Regions from separate parts of the Pseudomonas sp. GL_117 genome, predicted to be linked through region 1. Evidence: riboswitches for the same ligand, from Rfam matches in the RefSeq annotation. Region 1 holds a riboswitch; the other holds the start of a gene.

Region 1 (7,309 bases):
CGACATACAGCACGCCGCCATCAGCCTTGGCCAACACCCCCGGCGAAAACTGCGCCCGCCCCTCCCCCAATGCCGCGTCCAGATCCAGCGTGCCAACAAGACGCTCTTCCGTCGCGCCCAACGGCAAGGTGACAAACTGGCCACTGACCAGCAGGTCCGCCAAGCCCCGCGCCAGGGTGGACTTGGCCATGCCACGCGGGCCTTCGATCAGCACACCGCCGATCTTCGGGTCGATGGCGGTGAGGCACAGCGCCAGTTTCAATGCGTCGGCGCCGACCACGGCGGACAGCGGGAAATGGGGAATATCAGTCATCAGCTGTCTTCTTCTATATCCAGCAACAGGTTTTCCAACGCCTCACGGTAAGCCCCCGGCTCCTGCCACATGCCGCGCTGCTGGGCTTCAAGCATGCGTTCGGCCATGTCGCGCAGGGCGGCGGGGTTGTGTTGCTGCACAAAGGCGCGGGTGTCGGGGTCGAGCAAATAAGCGTCGGCGAGCAGCGCGTATTGGTGATCGTCGATCAGCGCGGTGGTGGCGTCGAAAGCGAACAGGTTGTCCACGGTCGCAGCCATTTCAAACGCACCTTTATAGCCGTGGCGTTTCACGCCTTCGATCCACTTGGGATTGGCGGCGCGGGAGCGGATCACCCGGTTCAGCTCTTCCTTCAAGGTACGGATTTTCGGCAAGTCCGGCTGGCTGTGGTCGCCATGGTAACTGGCGGCCTTGTCGCCGCTCAGGGTTTCCACGGCAGCGAGCATGCCGCCCTGGAATTGGTAGTAGTCGTTGGAATCGAGCACGTCATGCTCGCGGTTGTCCTGGTTCTGCAACACCGCCTGTACCTGGCTCAGGCGCTGGGCAAACTGCCCACGGGCGGCGGTGCCCTCGTCGGAGCCGCCATATGCATAGCCACCCCAGTTCAGGTAGACCTCCGCCAGGTCCTCGCGGCTTTGCCACAGGCGGCCGTCAATCGCACCCTGCACGCCCGCGCCATAGGCTCCAGGCTTGGCGCCGAAGATGCGCCAGCCGGCCTGTTTCGCCGCAGCTTCTGCGTCCAGGCCAGACGCCAGCAACGCCTCGCGCTCACTGCGCACCTTGGCCGCCAACGGGTTCAGGTCGTCCGGCTCGTCCAACGCCGCCACCGCCTGCACCGCCGCATCGAACAGGCGGATCAGGTTGGCGAAGGCATCACGGAAGAACCCCGACACCCGCAGCGTGACGTCAACACGCGGGCGGTCCAGCAGGCTGATCGGCAGGATTTCAAAGTCATCCACCCGCTGGCTGCCCGTGGCCCAGACCGGGCGCACGCCCATCAGCGCCATGGCCTGGGCAATATCGTCGCCGCCGGTGCGCATGGTGGCCGTGCCCCACACCGACAAACCGAGCTGGCGTAGGTGGTCGCCGTGATCCTGCAAGTGCCGCTCAAGGATCAGGTTGGCGGATTGAAAACCGATGCGCCAGGCCGTGGTGGTCGGCAGGTTGCGCACGTCCACCGTGAAAAAGTTACGCCCGGTGGGCAGTACATCCAGGCGCCCGCGACTCGGCGCACCGCTGGGCCCCGCCGGCACGAACCGACCGCTCAAGGCATCCAGCAGGCCGCGCATTTCCGCCGGGCCGCAGGCATCCAGGCGCGGCGCAACGACGATGCGCAGGCTTTCAATGACGGCCTTCACGCCTTCCCAGCCAGGCTCCTCCAGTTGCTCAAGCGGGCCTTCCAGAGCCTGTTCGATCAAGCGCGCCGCGTAGAGCTCCAGGCGCTCGCGGGTATCCCCGGCGGTACGCCACAACTGCGGGTCGATCTTCTGCAACACCAGGGGACGGCGACCGGTCCAGGGTTCGGCGAGTGCACAATCCAACGGATCGAAGCCCAACTCGAAGGCCTTGGCCAATACCCGCAGCAAACTCGACTGCGCGCCGCGCCCATCACCACGGGGGATACGCAGCAACGCGAGCAAAGTGTCGATGCGCAAACGGCCGTCAGGCGACTGGCCAAAAATGTGCAGGCCGTCGCGGATCTGTGACTCCTTCAAGTCACACAGATAAGTGTCGAGGCGCGGGAGCCAGATGGCGGCGTCAGCTTCTTTATCCAGTTCAAGCTCTTGGTCGATGCGGGTTTCGCGCACCAACTTGAGGATGTCCTTTTGCAGCTCGAGGGCGCGGCGAGGATCGAGCAGTTGCGCTTCGTAATACTCGTCTGCCAGCAGTTCCAGGTCACGCAATGGGCCGTAGGTTTCGGCACGGGTCAGCGGCGGCATCAGGTGGTCGATGATCACCGCCTGGGTGCGGCGTTTGGCCTGGGCACCCTCGCCCGGATCGTTGACGATAAACGGGTAGATATTCGGCAACGGCCCCAGCAGCGCATCGGGCCAGCAGTTTTCCGACAGGCCAACGCCCTTGCCCGGCAGCCATTCCAGGTTGCCGTGCTTGCCCACATGGATCACACCGTGGGCGCCATAGGTGTGACGCAGCCAGAAGTAGAACGCCAGGTAGCCATGAGGCGGCACCAGATCGGGATCGTGGTACACCGCGCTGGCGTCCACCTGATAACCCCGCGCAGGCTGGATGCCGACGAAAGTCAGGCCCAGGCGCAGGCCGGCGATCATCATGCGGCCGTCGCGGAACATCGGATCGTTATGGGGCGCGCCCCACCGTTCAATAACCGCCTGGCGATTGGCTTCGGGCAGGCGTTTGAACATCGCCTCGTAGTCGTCCAGGCCCAGGCTTTGGTGACAGGGACGCAGATCAATACTGTCGAGGTCGTTGGTGACGCCACCGAGCAGGTCATGGATCAGGGCCGTTCCACTCGGAGGCAATTCGTCGGGCAGCGGATACCCTTCGGCTTGCAGGGCACGCAGGATGTTCAGCGCCGCCGCCGGTGTGTCCAGACCAACGCCGTTGCCGATACGGCCGTCGCGGGTCGGGTAGTTGGCGAGGATCAGCGCGATGCGTTTCTGCGCATTCGGTACCCGTGCCAATTCGACCCAACGGCGCGCCAGTTCGGCAACAAAATCCATGCGCTCGGGCGCGGCGCGGTAACACACCACATCCGACTGGCTGCGCTCACTGCGCCAGGCCAGATCCTTGAAGCTGATCGGCCGGCTGATGATGCGCCCGTCCAGCTCCGGCAAGGCAATATGCATCGCCAAGTCGCGCGGGCCCAGGCCTTGTTCACTGGCCTGCCAGCCCGGCTCGTTGTCTTGGGCGCAAATCGCCTGGATCACCGGGATATTGCGGCGAAACGGGCGCAAATGCGGCGCTTCCGGGCTGGATTGGGCAAACCCGGTGGTGTTCAGGATCAGCCCCGCGCCGACCTCATCGAGCAGGTCCTCGACGACCGTCAGGCAGCCGGGCTCTTTCAAACTGGCCACCGCTATCGGCAACGGGTTCAGGCCCGCAGCCTGCAAGCGTTGGCAAAACACATCGATAAAACCGGTATTGGCCGCCTGCAAGTGAGAGCGGTAGAACAGCACCGCCGCCACCGGAAACTCGGCCTGCCAATCCGCCTGCCAGTCATTCAAGCGGGGGTTGGCTTTGTGCGGGTGATAAATCGCCGTGCGCGGCAGGGTTTGCGGCTCGGCCCAGGCATAGTCGCGCCCCAGGTAAGCGCTGGCCAGGCAGCGATAGAAATCCAGCGCATTGCCCAAGCCACCCTGGCGCAGGAAGTGCCACAGGCGATCACGTTCTTGTGCGCCAACGGTGCTCAAACCGCTGAGTTCCGGGTCGGGACGATCGTCGCCCGGCACCAGGATCAGTTGTACACCGCGTTCGGCCAGCTCCACCAGACGCTCGATGCCGTAACGCCAATAGCCGATGCCACCATGCAGCGAGATCAGGATGACCTTGGCGTGGCGCAACACCTCGTCGACATACAGGTCGACCGAGGCGTGGTTCTGCACCTGCATGGGGTTGGCCAGGCGCAGGCTCGGGTAATCGTCGGGCAACTGCTGGGCCGCTTCGGCCAGCAGCGCCAGGCTGGAGTCGCCGCTGCACAGGATCACCAGTTCAGCGGGGGTTTGGCCAAGGTCGGCAATATTGTCGTCCGAGACGAAACCACCGGGCTGGGTCCTGAGCAGGTGCATGGGTTAAACGCTGAGCGCAGCGCGCAGTTGCGCTTCGAGGCCCGCCGCATCGAGGTCCTGACCGATCAGTACCAGACGTGTGATGCGTGCTTCGTCGGCCGCCCAGGCGCGATCGAAGTGCTTATCGAAACGCGTGCCTACGCCCTGGATCAGCAGGCGCATCGGCTTGTTCGGGATCGCGGCGAAGCCTTTGACGCGCAGGATGCTGTGTTGCACCACCAGCTGGGTCAGGGCGTCGAGCAAAAGCGCCTCGTCGGCTTGCGGCAGGTCGATGGAAATCGAGTCGAAGGCGTCGTGGTCGTGGTCGTCTTCACCTTCGTGGTGATGATCGTGATGGCTGTGGCGAGCGTCGATATGCTCTTCGGAGCCCGCGCCCAGGCCAATCAACACGTCCAGCGGCAGACGGCCGCTGCTGGCTTCGACGATCTTCACGGCCGGCGGCAGCTCTTCGGCGACTTCCAGGCGCACACGGGCCAGGTCTTCCGGGCTGATCAGGTCGGATTTGTTGAGGATCACCAAGTCGGCGCTGGCCAGTTGGTCGGCGAACAACTCGTGCAGCGGCGATTCGTGGTCCAGGTTCGGGTCGAGTTTGCGCTGGGCGTCGACTTGGTCCGGGAATGCGGCGAAGGTGCCGGCGGCCACGGCTGGGCTATCGACCACGGTGATCACCGCGTCAACCGTGCAGGCGCTACGGATTTCCGGCCATTGGAAGGCTTGTACCAGGGGTTTTGGCAAAGCCAGGCCAGAGGTTTCAATGAGGATATGGTCGAGGTCGCCGCGCCGGGCAACCAGCTCGCGCATCACCGGGAAGAACTCTTCCTGCACGGTGCAGCACAGGCAGCCGTTGGCCAGCTCGTAGACACGGCCGTTGGCTTCTTCTTCGGTGCAACCGATGGAGCACTGCTTGAGGATTTCACCGTCAATGCCCAACTCGCCGAATTCGTTGACGATCACGGCGATGCGACGGCCCTGGGCGTTGTCGAGCATATGGCGCAGCAAGGTGGTCTTGCCCGAGCCAAGAAAGCCGGTAACGATGGTGACGGGGAGTTTGGCCAGTGTTTTCATCGGATGCCCTTGGGGGCGGGCATACGGGACGATAGGCCCTGCGACAGTGCGCAGCAGCGGATTTCGTCACCGGATCACCCCGCCCGGTTGAATTGAAAAATCGATTGCGAGGCAGGTCTCCTGGCTTGGGGCTTGCAGATCTTGCGACCGGCGCTGGCTGCGCCTTCCCGCCTTGTCGGCAGTGGCGTGGCAGTCAACTGGACCCTTTACAGTTGCGGGGGCAGCCGCGGCTTGAACCGCGTTCCCTTCTTAGCTTCGGCCTGGGCCGAAGAACCTCGAGGGTGCAAGGCTACGCAGTGCTTGGGGGATGGTCAATGATGGGGTTGGGTTCGTGTACATATCCGATATTTAGGTAACGGCGACTCCTTACGGCAGCTCACTTTAGGAAAGAGCCCAAAAGTAACCAAAGGGCTCTTGCCCCAATACTCGGCACCTCGCCCAGGCTCGGTGTGCCCTTAATCCGACATGGATTTGGGCGGCCTGACAGCCGGCCTGATCGAGAAAGCGGGCGGGCTCCCCTGTGGGAGCTGGCTTGCCTGCGATGGCATCAACTGGGTGCGCCTGATGTACCGAGGCGCCTGCATCGCAGGCCAGCCAGCTCCCAAAGTCGAGGGTGAACACCATAAAAAACACCGGTCGGCTCCAAGGCCGCCGCGCTCTGGCTTTTGATCTCACTTGCCCCGTTAAACACGCTGGCCGAACGCAGGCTTGAATCCGTGGGCAACCCGGCAGGACGCCGGGTTAGCCGTCCTGGGCCAGGGATGGCCGATGACGGCGGCCCACGGATTCAAGCCGGAGTGAGGGCACACCGAGCCTGGGCGAGGTGCCGAGTGTTGGGGCAAGAGCCCTTTGGTTACTTTGGGGCTTTTCCAAAGTGACCCGCTGTAAGAGCGGAACCATAAGCCGCCGTTACCGAAGAAACGGATATGTACCCCACCACCACCACCACCACCACCACCACCACCACCACCACCACCACCACCACCACCAAAAACCACATCCCAATTGACTCCCCTCCCACCCCCATGCTCTCCTACACATCTTGTTTCGGGTGCCCTGCAAAGGGTGAAACGGGAAACCGGTGACTCATGTGCGCATGACAGTCCGGTGCTGCCCCCGCAACGGTAAGCGAGCGAAACGTCATATCCACTGTGCCCAAGGCATGGGAAGGCGACGTTTTCAGGCATTGAGCCCCTCGCAAGCCCGGAGACCGGCCCGAAAAAATCAGATAACAAACCCGCGGTGGGCGGGCGCTGTTCAGAACCCTGCGTGCCTGGCTCGCGGGGTTTTCATGCGCTCGTTTCACCCAGACACCTGAAAGGGACGCGCCATGTCGATCATCAGCAGCACCTCGCACTCCGCCAGCCGCACTTCTACCCTGAGCCAACGCCTGACCGCCGCCATCGGTGCGTCGATCCTCGGCGCGTGCCTGGTGTATTTCGCCGGTTTCTCGCATATCGAGGCGGTGCACAACGCTGCCCACGATACCCGCCACAGCGCCGCGTTCCCGTGCCATTGAGACCTGCCGAAATGATCAAGCGTATTGCGCAAACCGCAGGGTTCAGCGGACTTTTGGCCGCCCTGCTGCTGACCCTGCTGCAAAGCTTCTGGGTCGCCCCGCTGATTTTGCAGGCGGAAACCTTTGAAAAAGCCCCTGCCGAGGTGATGCACGAGCATACCGCCGGCACCGCTGCCCATACCCACGACGCCGAAGCCTGGGAGCCGGAAAACGGCTGGCAGCGCGTGCTCTCTACCACAGGTGGCAACCTGGTAGTGGCAATCGGTTTCGCACTGATGCTCGCCGGCCTGTACACCCTGCGCGCGCCAACCCGCACCGCCCAAGGGCTGCTGTGGGGGCTGGCTGGTTACGCGACCTTCGTACTGGCGCCGACCCTGGGGCTGCCGCCTGAGCTGCCGGGCACGGCTGCCGCCGACCTCGCACTGCGCCAGACGTGGTGGATCGGTACCGCAGCGTCCACCGCGGCCGGTATCGCGCTGATCGTATTCGGTCGCAACTGGCTGCTCAAAGCACTGGGGGCGGCAATCCTGGTGGTTCCCCACGTGATTGGCGCACCGCAACCGCAGGTGCATTCGATGCTGGCCCCAGAAGCGCTGGAAGCGCAGTTCAAGATCGCATCGCAGTTGACCAACGTGGCGTTCTGGCTGGCCC
Region 2 (7,309 bases), 1.8 Mb from region 1:
TCTGATAGCGGGCATAGTCTCGGCTTCTTTACACATCAGCCACGGTCGTGCCCATGCTAAATCGCTTCGCACCCCTCGTGCCTCTCGCACTCGTTACCCTGTTGTTTGGTTGCGCCTCCCACCCTCAACAGGTGGCCGAGCAGCAAAAACCTCAGGTTCAAAATCAGGCAAAATTCGTCGCTGCACAGTCTGCTTCTGTTTATGAAGAAGAGCTGGCGACTGAAAAGGAACTGGGCGCCTTCTCCGGCAACAAGCCTTACCAGCTTCCAGTCCTGGCCGACAGCATTCTCGAACGCGGCATGTCCCTGATCGGTACCCGTTACCGTTTCGGTGGTACCTCTGAAGCCGGTTTCGACTGCAGCGGCTTCATCGGCTACCTGTTTCGTGAAGAAGCTGGCATGAACCTGCCGCGCTCCACTCGCGAAATGATCAACGTGAATGCACCGTTGGTCGCACGCAACAACCTCAAGCCCGGTGATCTGCTTTTCTTTAGTACTGCTGGCCGTGGTCGCGTAAGCCATGCCGGTATCTACCTGGGCGACAACCAGTTTATCCACTCCAGCAGCCGTCGCAGTGGCGGTGTCCGAGTCGACAACCTGGGCGATAGCTACTGGAGCAAAACCTTCATCGAAGCCAAGCGCGCACTCGCCATGGCCCCGACGACGGTTACCGCTAGCAAGTAAACTTAAAGTGATACTTGAAGTTTGACGTGTAAGCGCTAGAATCCCTGGATATTGTTGGAAACCGTACGCGCGAGCTCTGCTTGCGCGTTCTGGTTTTCAGCGTTCGGCAGCGAAAGCCGCATCCAGACCAGGATTGTTCTGCACATGTCGACCTCGGCCCGCCTGATTCTTATTGTTTGCGCCGCGCTCCTCAGCGCCTGCGCCAGCCGTCCACCGCCCGCTCCCGTAGCGGTGAAGCCCAAGCCGGTGTTCAACTATTCCACCCAGAATTTCTCGCCTGTCGCCGAAGACGTACTCTTTCGCGCGCTCGGCCTGGTCGGTACGCCTTATCGCTGGGGCGGCAACACGCCGGACTCAGGCTTTGATTGCAGTGGCCTGATCGGTTTTGTCTACCGCGATGCGGCCGGCATTTCCCTGCCACGCACCACCCGCGAACTGATCGTGATGCGCGCCCAGGATGTGAGTGAAGAGAATCTGCAAACCGGTGACCTGCTGTTCTTTGCCACCGGCGGCGGCTCACAGGTCAGTCACGCCGGCATCTACGTCGGTGAAGGCCGTTTCGTCCACGCGCCGCAAACCGGCGGCACGGTGAAGCTGGACACCTTGTCCAAGGCGTATTGGCAGAATGCTTACCTGAGCGCCAAGCGCGTATTGCCAGGGAGTCTGGCACGTAATCCCTGAGCTGACAGAGATCTGAGTGTGGGAGCGGGCTTGCTCGCGAAGGCGCCGGATCAGACCACACATCTGTGACTGACACACCGCCTTCGCGAGCAAGCCCGCTCCCACATGGGGTTTGTGGTGGACTGAAGCCTACCTACTTAGCTGCTGAAACCCGCCACACCTTATTTCCCACGTCATCCGCCACCAGCAAATCCCCCTGCTGATCAATCACCACGCCCACCGGCCGGCCCATGGCTTTCTCGTCTTTGTCGAGGAACCCGGTCAGCACATCCACCGGCTGTCCCTTGGGCTGGCCAGCCTCGAACGGTACGAAGATCACCTTGTAACCACTGTGGGGCTTGCGATTCCACGAACCATGCTGGCCGATGAATGCGCCATTCGTGAAAGGGGCGGGCAATTTGCTGTTCTCGGCAAACGTCAGTCCCAGCGAGGCGGTATGCGGGCCTACGGCGTAGTCTGGTGCAATCGCCTTGGCCACCAGGTCGAGGTTTTGCGGATTGACTCGCACATCCACATGCTGCCCGTAGTAGCTGAACGGCCAGCCATAGAAGGCGCCATCCTGAACCGAGGTGATGTAGTCCGGCACCAGGTCGCTACCGATTTCATCGCGCTCGTTCACCGCCGTCCACAGCTTGCCGCTTTGTGGTTCCCAGGCCATGCCGTTAGGGTTGCGCAGGCCCGAAGCGAAAATGCGGTGCTGGCCGCTGGCGCGGTCCACTTCCCAGATCGCCGCCCGGCCTTCTTCTGCCTGTAGGCCGTTTTCCCCAACGTTGCTGTTGGAGCCTACGCTTACGTACAGCTTGCGGCCGTCTTTGCTCGCCACCACGTTCTTGGTCCAGTGGTGGTTGATGCTACCGCCGGGTAGGTCGACCACCTTGGTACCGGCTGCCTTGATCGCGGTTGCTCCCGGTTGGTAGGGGAAGCGCAGCAGCTTGTCCGAGTCCGCCACATACAGATCATTGCCCACCAGGGTCATGCCGAAGGGCGAATTGAGGTTTTCAAGAAATACTGTCCGGGTCTCGGCGATGCCATCGTGGTCGGCATCGCGCAGCAACGTGATGCGGTTCGGGCTAGGCACGCCCGCACCGGCTCGGCCCATGACCTTTTCCATCACCCAGCCACGAATGCCCTTTGAGTCATCGGGTTTGGGCGGCGCATTGGTTTCTGCCACCAGTACGTCGCCATTGGGCAGCACATACAGCCAGCGCGGGTGGTCCAGGCCCTCGGCAAACGCCGCCACCTGGGTGCCCGCGGCGGGAGTTGGCTTCGCACCCGCAGGCCACCCTACGGCTGGTGCGATGTTTACCGTGGGGATCAGGGTCTTGTTCGGCTCCGGTAGCTTGGGGGAAGGCCCGGTTCCGTCAGACACTTGCAAGGTCGAACTTTCACCGCAGGCGGCGAGGGCGCCTGCGAACATGATCAGTAGGGCAAGTCGGGTCTTGTGCATGTTTTTCTCCTGGGTACCTGCAAGGGTAGAGGCATGCAGCGGTCCGATGGTTCAAGTGCGAAGCCGGCTTTAATTGACGCTCCACCCCCAACCCTCTACCCTTCGCGACTTGTTCCAGGTGCTCTGTGACCCACGGGTCGACCGAGTGAAACAGGGAAGCCGGTGAGTGAGCGCACTTGTACACAGTGCTGCCGCGATCCCGGCGCTGCCCCCGCAACGGTAAATGAGTCAAGACCCTGCTTTCTGCCACTGTATCGCCCCGCGATATGGGAAGGCGCAGCGTCGGCGATCGCCACTCATGAGCCCGGAGACCGGCCTGAAACATCCAACAGCATCACGGTGGGCGATGCTTGGCTGTCTGTTTTGTCTTTTTCCTGCCCGCCGTTTTTTGTCCAGCCCCAACGGAGAGCTGCCATGACCGATTCCCCTGAACGCGACGAACGCCACCTGGCGCGCATGCTGCGCAAAAAAGCCGTGATCGACGAGCGCATCGCCAACTCGCCCAACGAATGCGGTTTGCTGCTGGTGCTCACCGGCAACGGCAAAGGCAAGAGCAGTTCTGCGTTCGGCATGCTGGCTCGGGCCATGGGCCACGGCATGCAGTGCGGTGTGGTGCAGTTCATCAAGGGGCGCAACAGCACGGGCGAAGAGCTGTTCTTCCGCCGCTTCCCTGAGCAAGTGCGTTTTCACGTCATGGGCGAAGGCTTCACCTGGGAAACCCAGGACCGCCAACGTGACATCGCCGCCGCCGAAGCCGCCTGGGCGGTGTCCCGCGAGCTGCTGCAAGATCCCGCCATCGGCCTTGTCGTCCTTGACGAACTGAACATCGCCCTCAAACACGGCTACCTCGATCTGGACCAAGTGCTCAGCGACCTGCAAGCCCGTCCGCCGATGCAACACGTGGTGGTCACCGGCCGTGGCGCCAAGCCCGAGCTGATCGAAATGGGCGACACCGTCACCGAAATGGGCATGCTCAAGCACGCGTTCCAGGCCGGTATCAAGGCACAGAAGGGCGTCGAACTTTGAATCAGCCCCGTCATTGCCCGGCCGTCTTGATCGCCGCACCGGCATCCGGCCAGGGCAAAACCACCGTCACCGCCGCGCTCGCCCGTTTGCACCGCAACCTGGGACGCAAGGTGCGCGTGTTCAAATGCGGGCCGGACTTTCTCGACCCGATGATCCATGAGCGCGCCAGCGGTGCGCCGGTGTATCAATTGGACATGTGGATGGTGGGAGAGCAGGAAAGTCGTCGCCTGTTGTGGGAAGCCGCCGGCGAGGCTGACCTGATCCTCATTGAAGGCGTGATGGGCCTGTTCGACGGCACGCCATCCAGCGCTGACCTGGCGCGCCACTTTGGCGTGCCGGTGCTCGGTGTGATCGACGGCACCGCCATGGCCCAGACCTTCGGCGCCCTCGCGCTGGGCCTGGCGCGTTATCAGCCGGACCTGCCGTTCGCCGGCGTGCTGGCCAACCGCGTAGGCACGCTGCGCCACGCACAATTGCTCGAAGGCAGTCTGACCGAAGGCCTGCGCTGGTACGGCGCGCTGTCCCGCGAGACCGGCATCGAATTGCCCAGCCGCCACCTGGGCCTGGTACAAGCCAGCGAACTGAATGACCTCGACCTGCGCCTCGACGCCGCCGCCCAAGCCCTGGGCAGCAGTTGCGAAGTCGCATTGCCGCCGCCGGTGACGTTCGCTGCGCCGCAGATCATTGAGGCCGAGCCGTTGCTCAACGGCGTGCGCATTGCCGTGGCTCGCGACGAAGCCTTCGCCTTCACCTACGGCGCCAGCCTCGACCTGTTGCGGGCGATGGGCGCCGAATTGCACTTCTTCTCGCCGATCCACGACCGCGAATTGCCTGACGCCGACAGCCTGTATCTGCCGGGTGGTTACCCGGAATTGCATCACCAGGCGCTGTCGGAAAACACCGCGATGCTCGATGCGATCCGTGCTCATCACGCTGCTGGCAAACCGCTGCTCGCCGAGTGCGGCGGCATGTTGTACCTGCTGGACTCGCTCACCGATGTCGACGGCCAGCGTGCCGAGTTGCTCGGTCTGCTGCAGGGCGATGCCGTGATGCAAAAGAAACTGGCCGCCCTGGCCCTGCAAAATGTCGAACTGCCGGAAGGCACATTGCGCGGTCACACCTATCACCACTCCCTGACCAGCACCGACTGCACGCCGATTGCCCGTGGCGTGAGCCCCAACGGTGGGCGTGGTGCCGAGGCGGTTTTCCGACAGGGGCGGATGACGGCTTCCTACGTGCACTTTTATTTTCCGTCGAATCCGGCGGCGGTGGCGGCACTGTTTGCGCCGGACCGGGAGGGTGCCATCGCAGGCAAGCCCGCTCCCACAGGGGATCGCGTCGAAACCCAATCCAATGTGGGAGCGGGCTTGCCCGCGAAGAGGCCATGACCGACAACGCCTTCCCTGAGGCCGACCGCCAGGCCGTCTACCGCGCCATCGCCGAACGCCGCGACATGCGCCACTTCAGCGGCGGCACCGTCGCGCCTGAACTGCTGCAGCGCCTGCTCCAGGCCGCACACCAGGCGCCCAGCGTCGGCCTGATGCAACCCTGGCGCTTCATCCGTATCAGTGACCGCCAACTGCGTGGGCAAATCCAGCAACTGGTGGAAGAAGAACGCATCCGCACCGCCGAAGCCCTGGGCGAGCGCTCCGACGAATTCATGAAGCTCAAGGTCGAAGGCATCCACGATTGCGCCGAGGTATTGGTAGCAGCGCTGATGGACGACCGCGAGCGCCACATCTTCGGTCGTCGCACCTTGCCGGAAATGGACATGGCCTCGCTGTCCTGTGCAATCCAGAACCTGTGGCTGGCTGCCCGCGTCGAAGGCCTGGGCATGGGCTGGGTCTCGCTGTTCGAGCCCCAGGCCCTGGCCGACCTGCTGGGCCTGCCGCCCGGCGCCAAACCCCTGGCTGTGCTGTGCCTGGGCCCGGTCGCTGCGTTCTACCCGGCACCGATGTTGCAACTCGAAGGCTGGACCGAGCCGCGGCCGCTGAGTGACATGCTGTACGAAAATTCTTGGGGAGTGAGTCAATGAGTGTGGCCTTGCTGTGTGTCGCCGCAGTCGCGCTGGATGCGCTGCTGGGCGAACCCAGGCGCTGGCATCCGCTGGTGGCGTTCGGCAATTTCGCCGGGCGCATCGAGCAACGCTTCAACAGCGGTGGCCGGGGCTGGCGCAGCCATGGCGTGACCGCGTGGTTTATCGCCGTGGTGCCGTTGACCCTGCTGGCCACCGCTTTGTCGTGGGCACCGTATATCGGCTGGATCTTGGAGATCCTGGCGTTGTACTGCGCCCTCGGCATGCGCAGCCTTGGCGAGCATGTGATCCCGGTCGCCCAGGCGCTGCGCAGTGATGACCTGGACGAAGCGCGAAAGCGTGTGAGTTACCTTGTCAGCCGTCAGACCAGCGAACTGGACCGTACCGAAGTCGCCCGCGCCGCCACCGAGTCGGTACTGGAGAACGGCAGCGACGCGGTATTCGCCGCGCTGTTCTGGTTTGTCGTTGCCGGTGTGCCGGGCGTGGTGCTGTACCGCCTGAGCAACACCCTCGACGCCATGTGGGGCTATCGCAACGAACGTTTCGAGCGTTTCGGTTGGGCGGCGGCCAAGATCGACGACGTTCTGAACTATATTCCTGCGCGCCTGGTGGCATTGACCTACGCGCTGCTGGGCAAAACCCGCCTGGCGTTGAAGTGCTGGCGTACCCAGGGCCCAACGTGGGACAGCCCCAACGCCGGCCCGGTGATGGCGGCCGGCGCTGGTGCGCTGGGTGTCGAATTGGGCGGCGCCGCGATTTATCACGGCGAAGTACATCAACGCCCGCAACTGGGCGAAGGCCCGGCGGCGGATGCGGACTCCATCGACCGAGGCTGGCAACTGGTGCAGCGCGGCGTATGGTTGTGGCTGCTGATCCTATGCGCGGGGGCGCAATTTTATGCTTGAGCACGGTGGCCGGCTGCGCAAGGCAGCGATTCAATACGGGATTGCCGAGGCCGATTGGCTCGACCTGTCCAGCGGCCTCGCGCCGTGGCCGTGGGCGATCCCGGAAATTCCGCTGCGGGCCTGGGCACGCTTGCCGGAAACCGACGACGGCCTGGAACGCGCCGCCAGCGAATATTACGGCGCCGCCCATTTGCTGCCGGTGCCGGGCTCCCAGGCGGCGATCCAACTGTTGCCGCGCTTGCGGCGGGCGGGCAAGGTCGGCGTGCTGTCGCCGTGCTATGCCGAACACGCCGAAGCCTGGCGCCGCGCCGGTTATGTGGTGCGCGAAGTGCTGGAGCAGGAAGTGGACTTCTTTCTCGACAACCTCGACGTGCTGGTGGTGGTCAACCCGAACAATCCCACCGGCCTCAGCCTGAGTCCGCAACGCCTGCTGGACTGGCATGCGCGGCTGGCGCAGCGGGGCGGCTGGCTGGTGGTGGATGAAGCCTTCATGGACGTCACGCCGCACCTGAGCCTGGCGAGCCAGGCCCAT

Evidence for each region. Region 1 has a riboswitch for cobalamin ahead of cobW (cobalamin biosynthesis protein CobW). Riboswitches for the same ligand answer to the same signal wherever they lie in the genome.
Region 2: it holds a riboswitch for cobalamin, as region 1 does, so the genes downstream of both, cobO (cob(I)yrinic acid a,c-diamide adenosyltransferase) here and cobW (cobalamin biosynthesis protein CobW) in region 1, are expected to answer to the same signal.

The regions. Positions count from the first base shown of each region.
Region 1 covers NZ_CM174418.1:2,665,774-2,673,082, reverse strand. The annotation lists gene AC3ISR_RS12020 (magnesium chelatase ATPase subunit I) at 1-313, opposite strand, end outside; gene cobN (cobaltochelatase subunit CobN) at 313-4,074, opposite strand; gene cobW (cobalamin biosynthesis protein CobW) at 4,078-5,139, opposite strand; cobalamin riboswitch at 5,233-5,432, opposite strand; gene AC3ISR_RS12005 (hypothetical protein) at 5,993-6,139, opposite strand; cobalamin riboswitch at 6,172-6,372, shown strand; gene AC3ISR_RS12000 (CbtB domain-containing protein) at 6,470-6,658, shown strand; gene AC3ISR_RS11995 (CbtA family protein) at 6,670-7,309, shown strand, end outside.
Region 2 covers NZ_CM174418.1:4,432,632-4,439,940, reverse strand. The annotation lists gene AC3ISR_RS20120 (C40 family peptidase) at 54-683, shown strand; gene AC3ISR_RS20115 (C40 family peptidase) at 828-1,364, shown strand; gene AC3ISR_RS20110 (PQQ-dependent sugar dehydrogenase) at 1,498-2,811, opposite strand; cobalamin riboswitch at 2,911-3,145, shown strand; gene cobO (cob(I)yrinic acid a,c-diamide adenosyltransferase) at 3,226-3,837, shown strand; gene AC3ISR_RS20100 (cobyrinic acid a,c-diamide synthase CobB) at 3,834-5,225, shown strand; gene bluB (5,6-dimethylbenzimidazole synthase) at 5,222-5,872, shown strand; gene cbiB (adenosylcobinamide-phosphate synthase CbiB) at 5,869-6,777, shown strand; gene cobD (threonine-phosphate decarboxylase CobD) at 6,770-7,309, shown strand, end outside.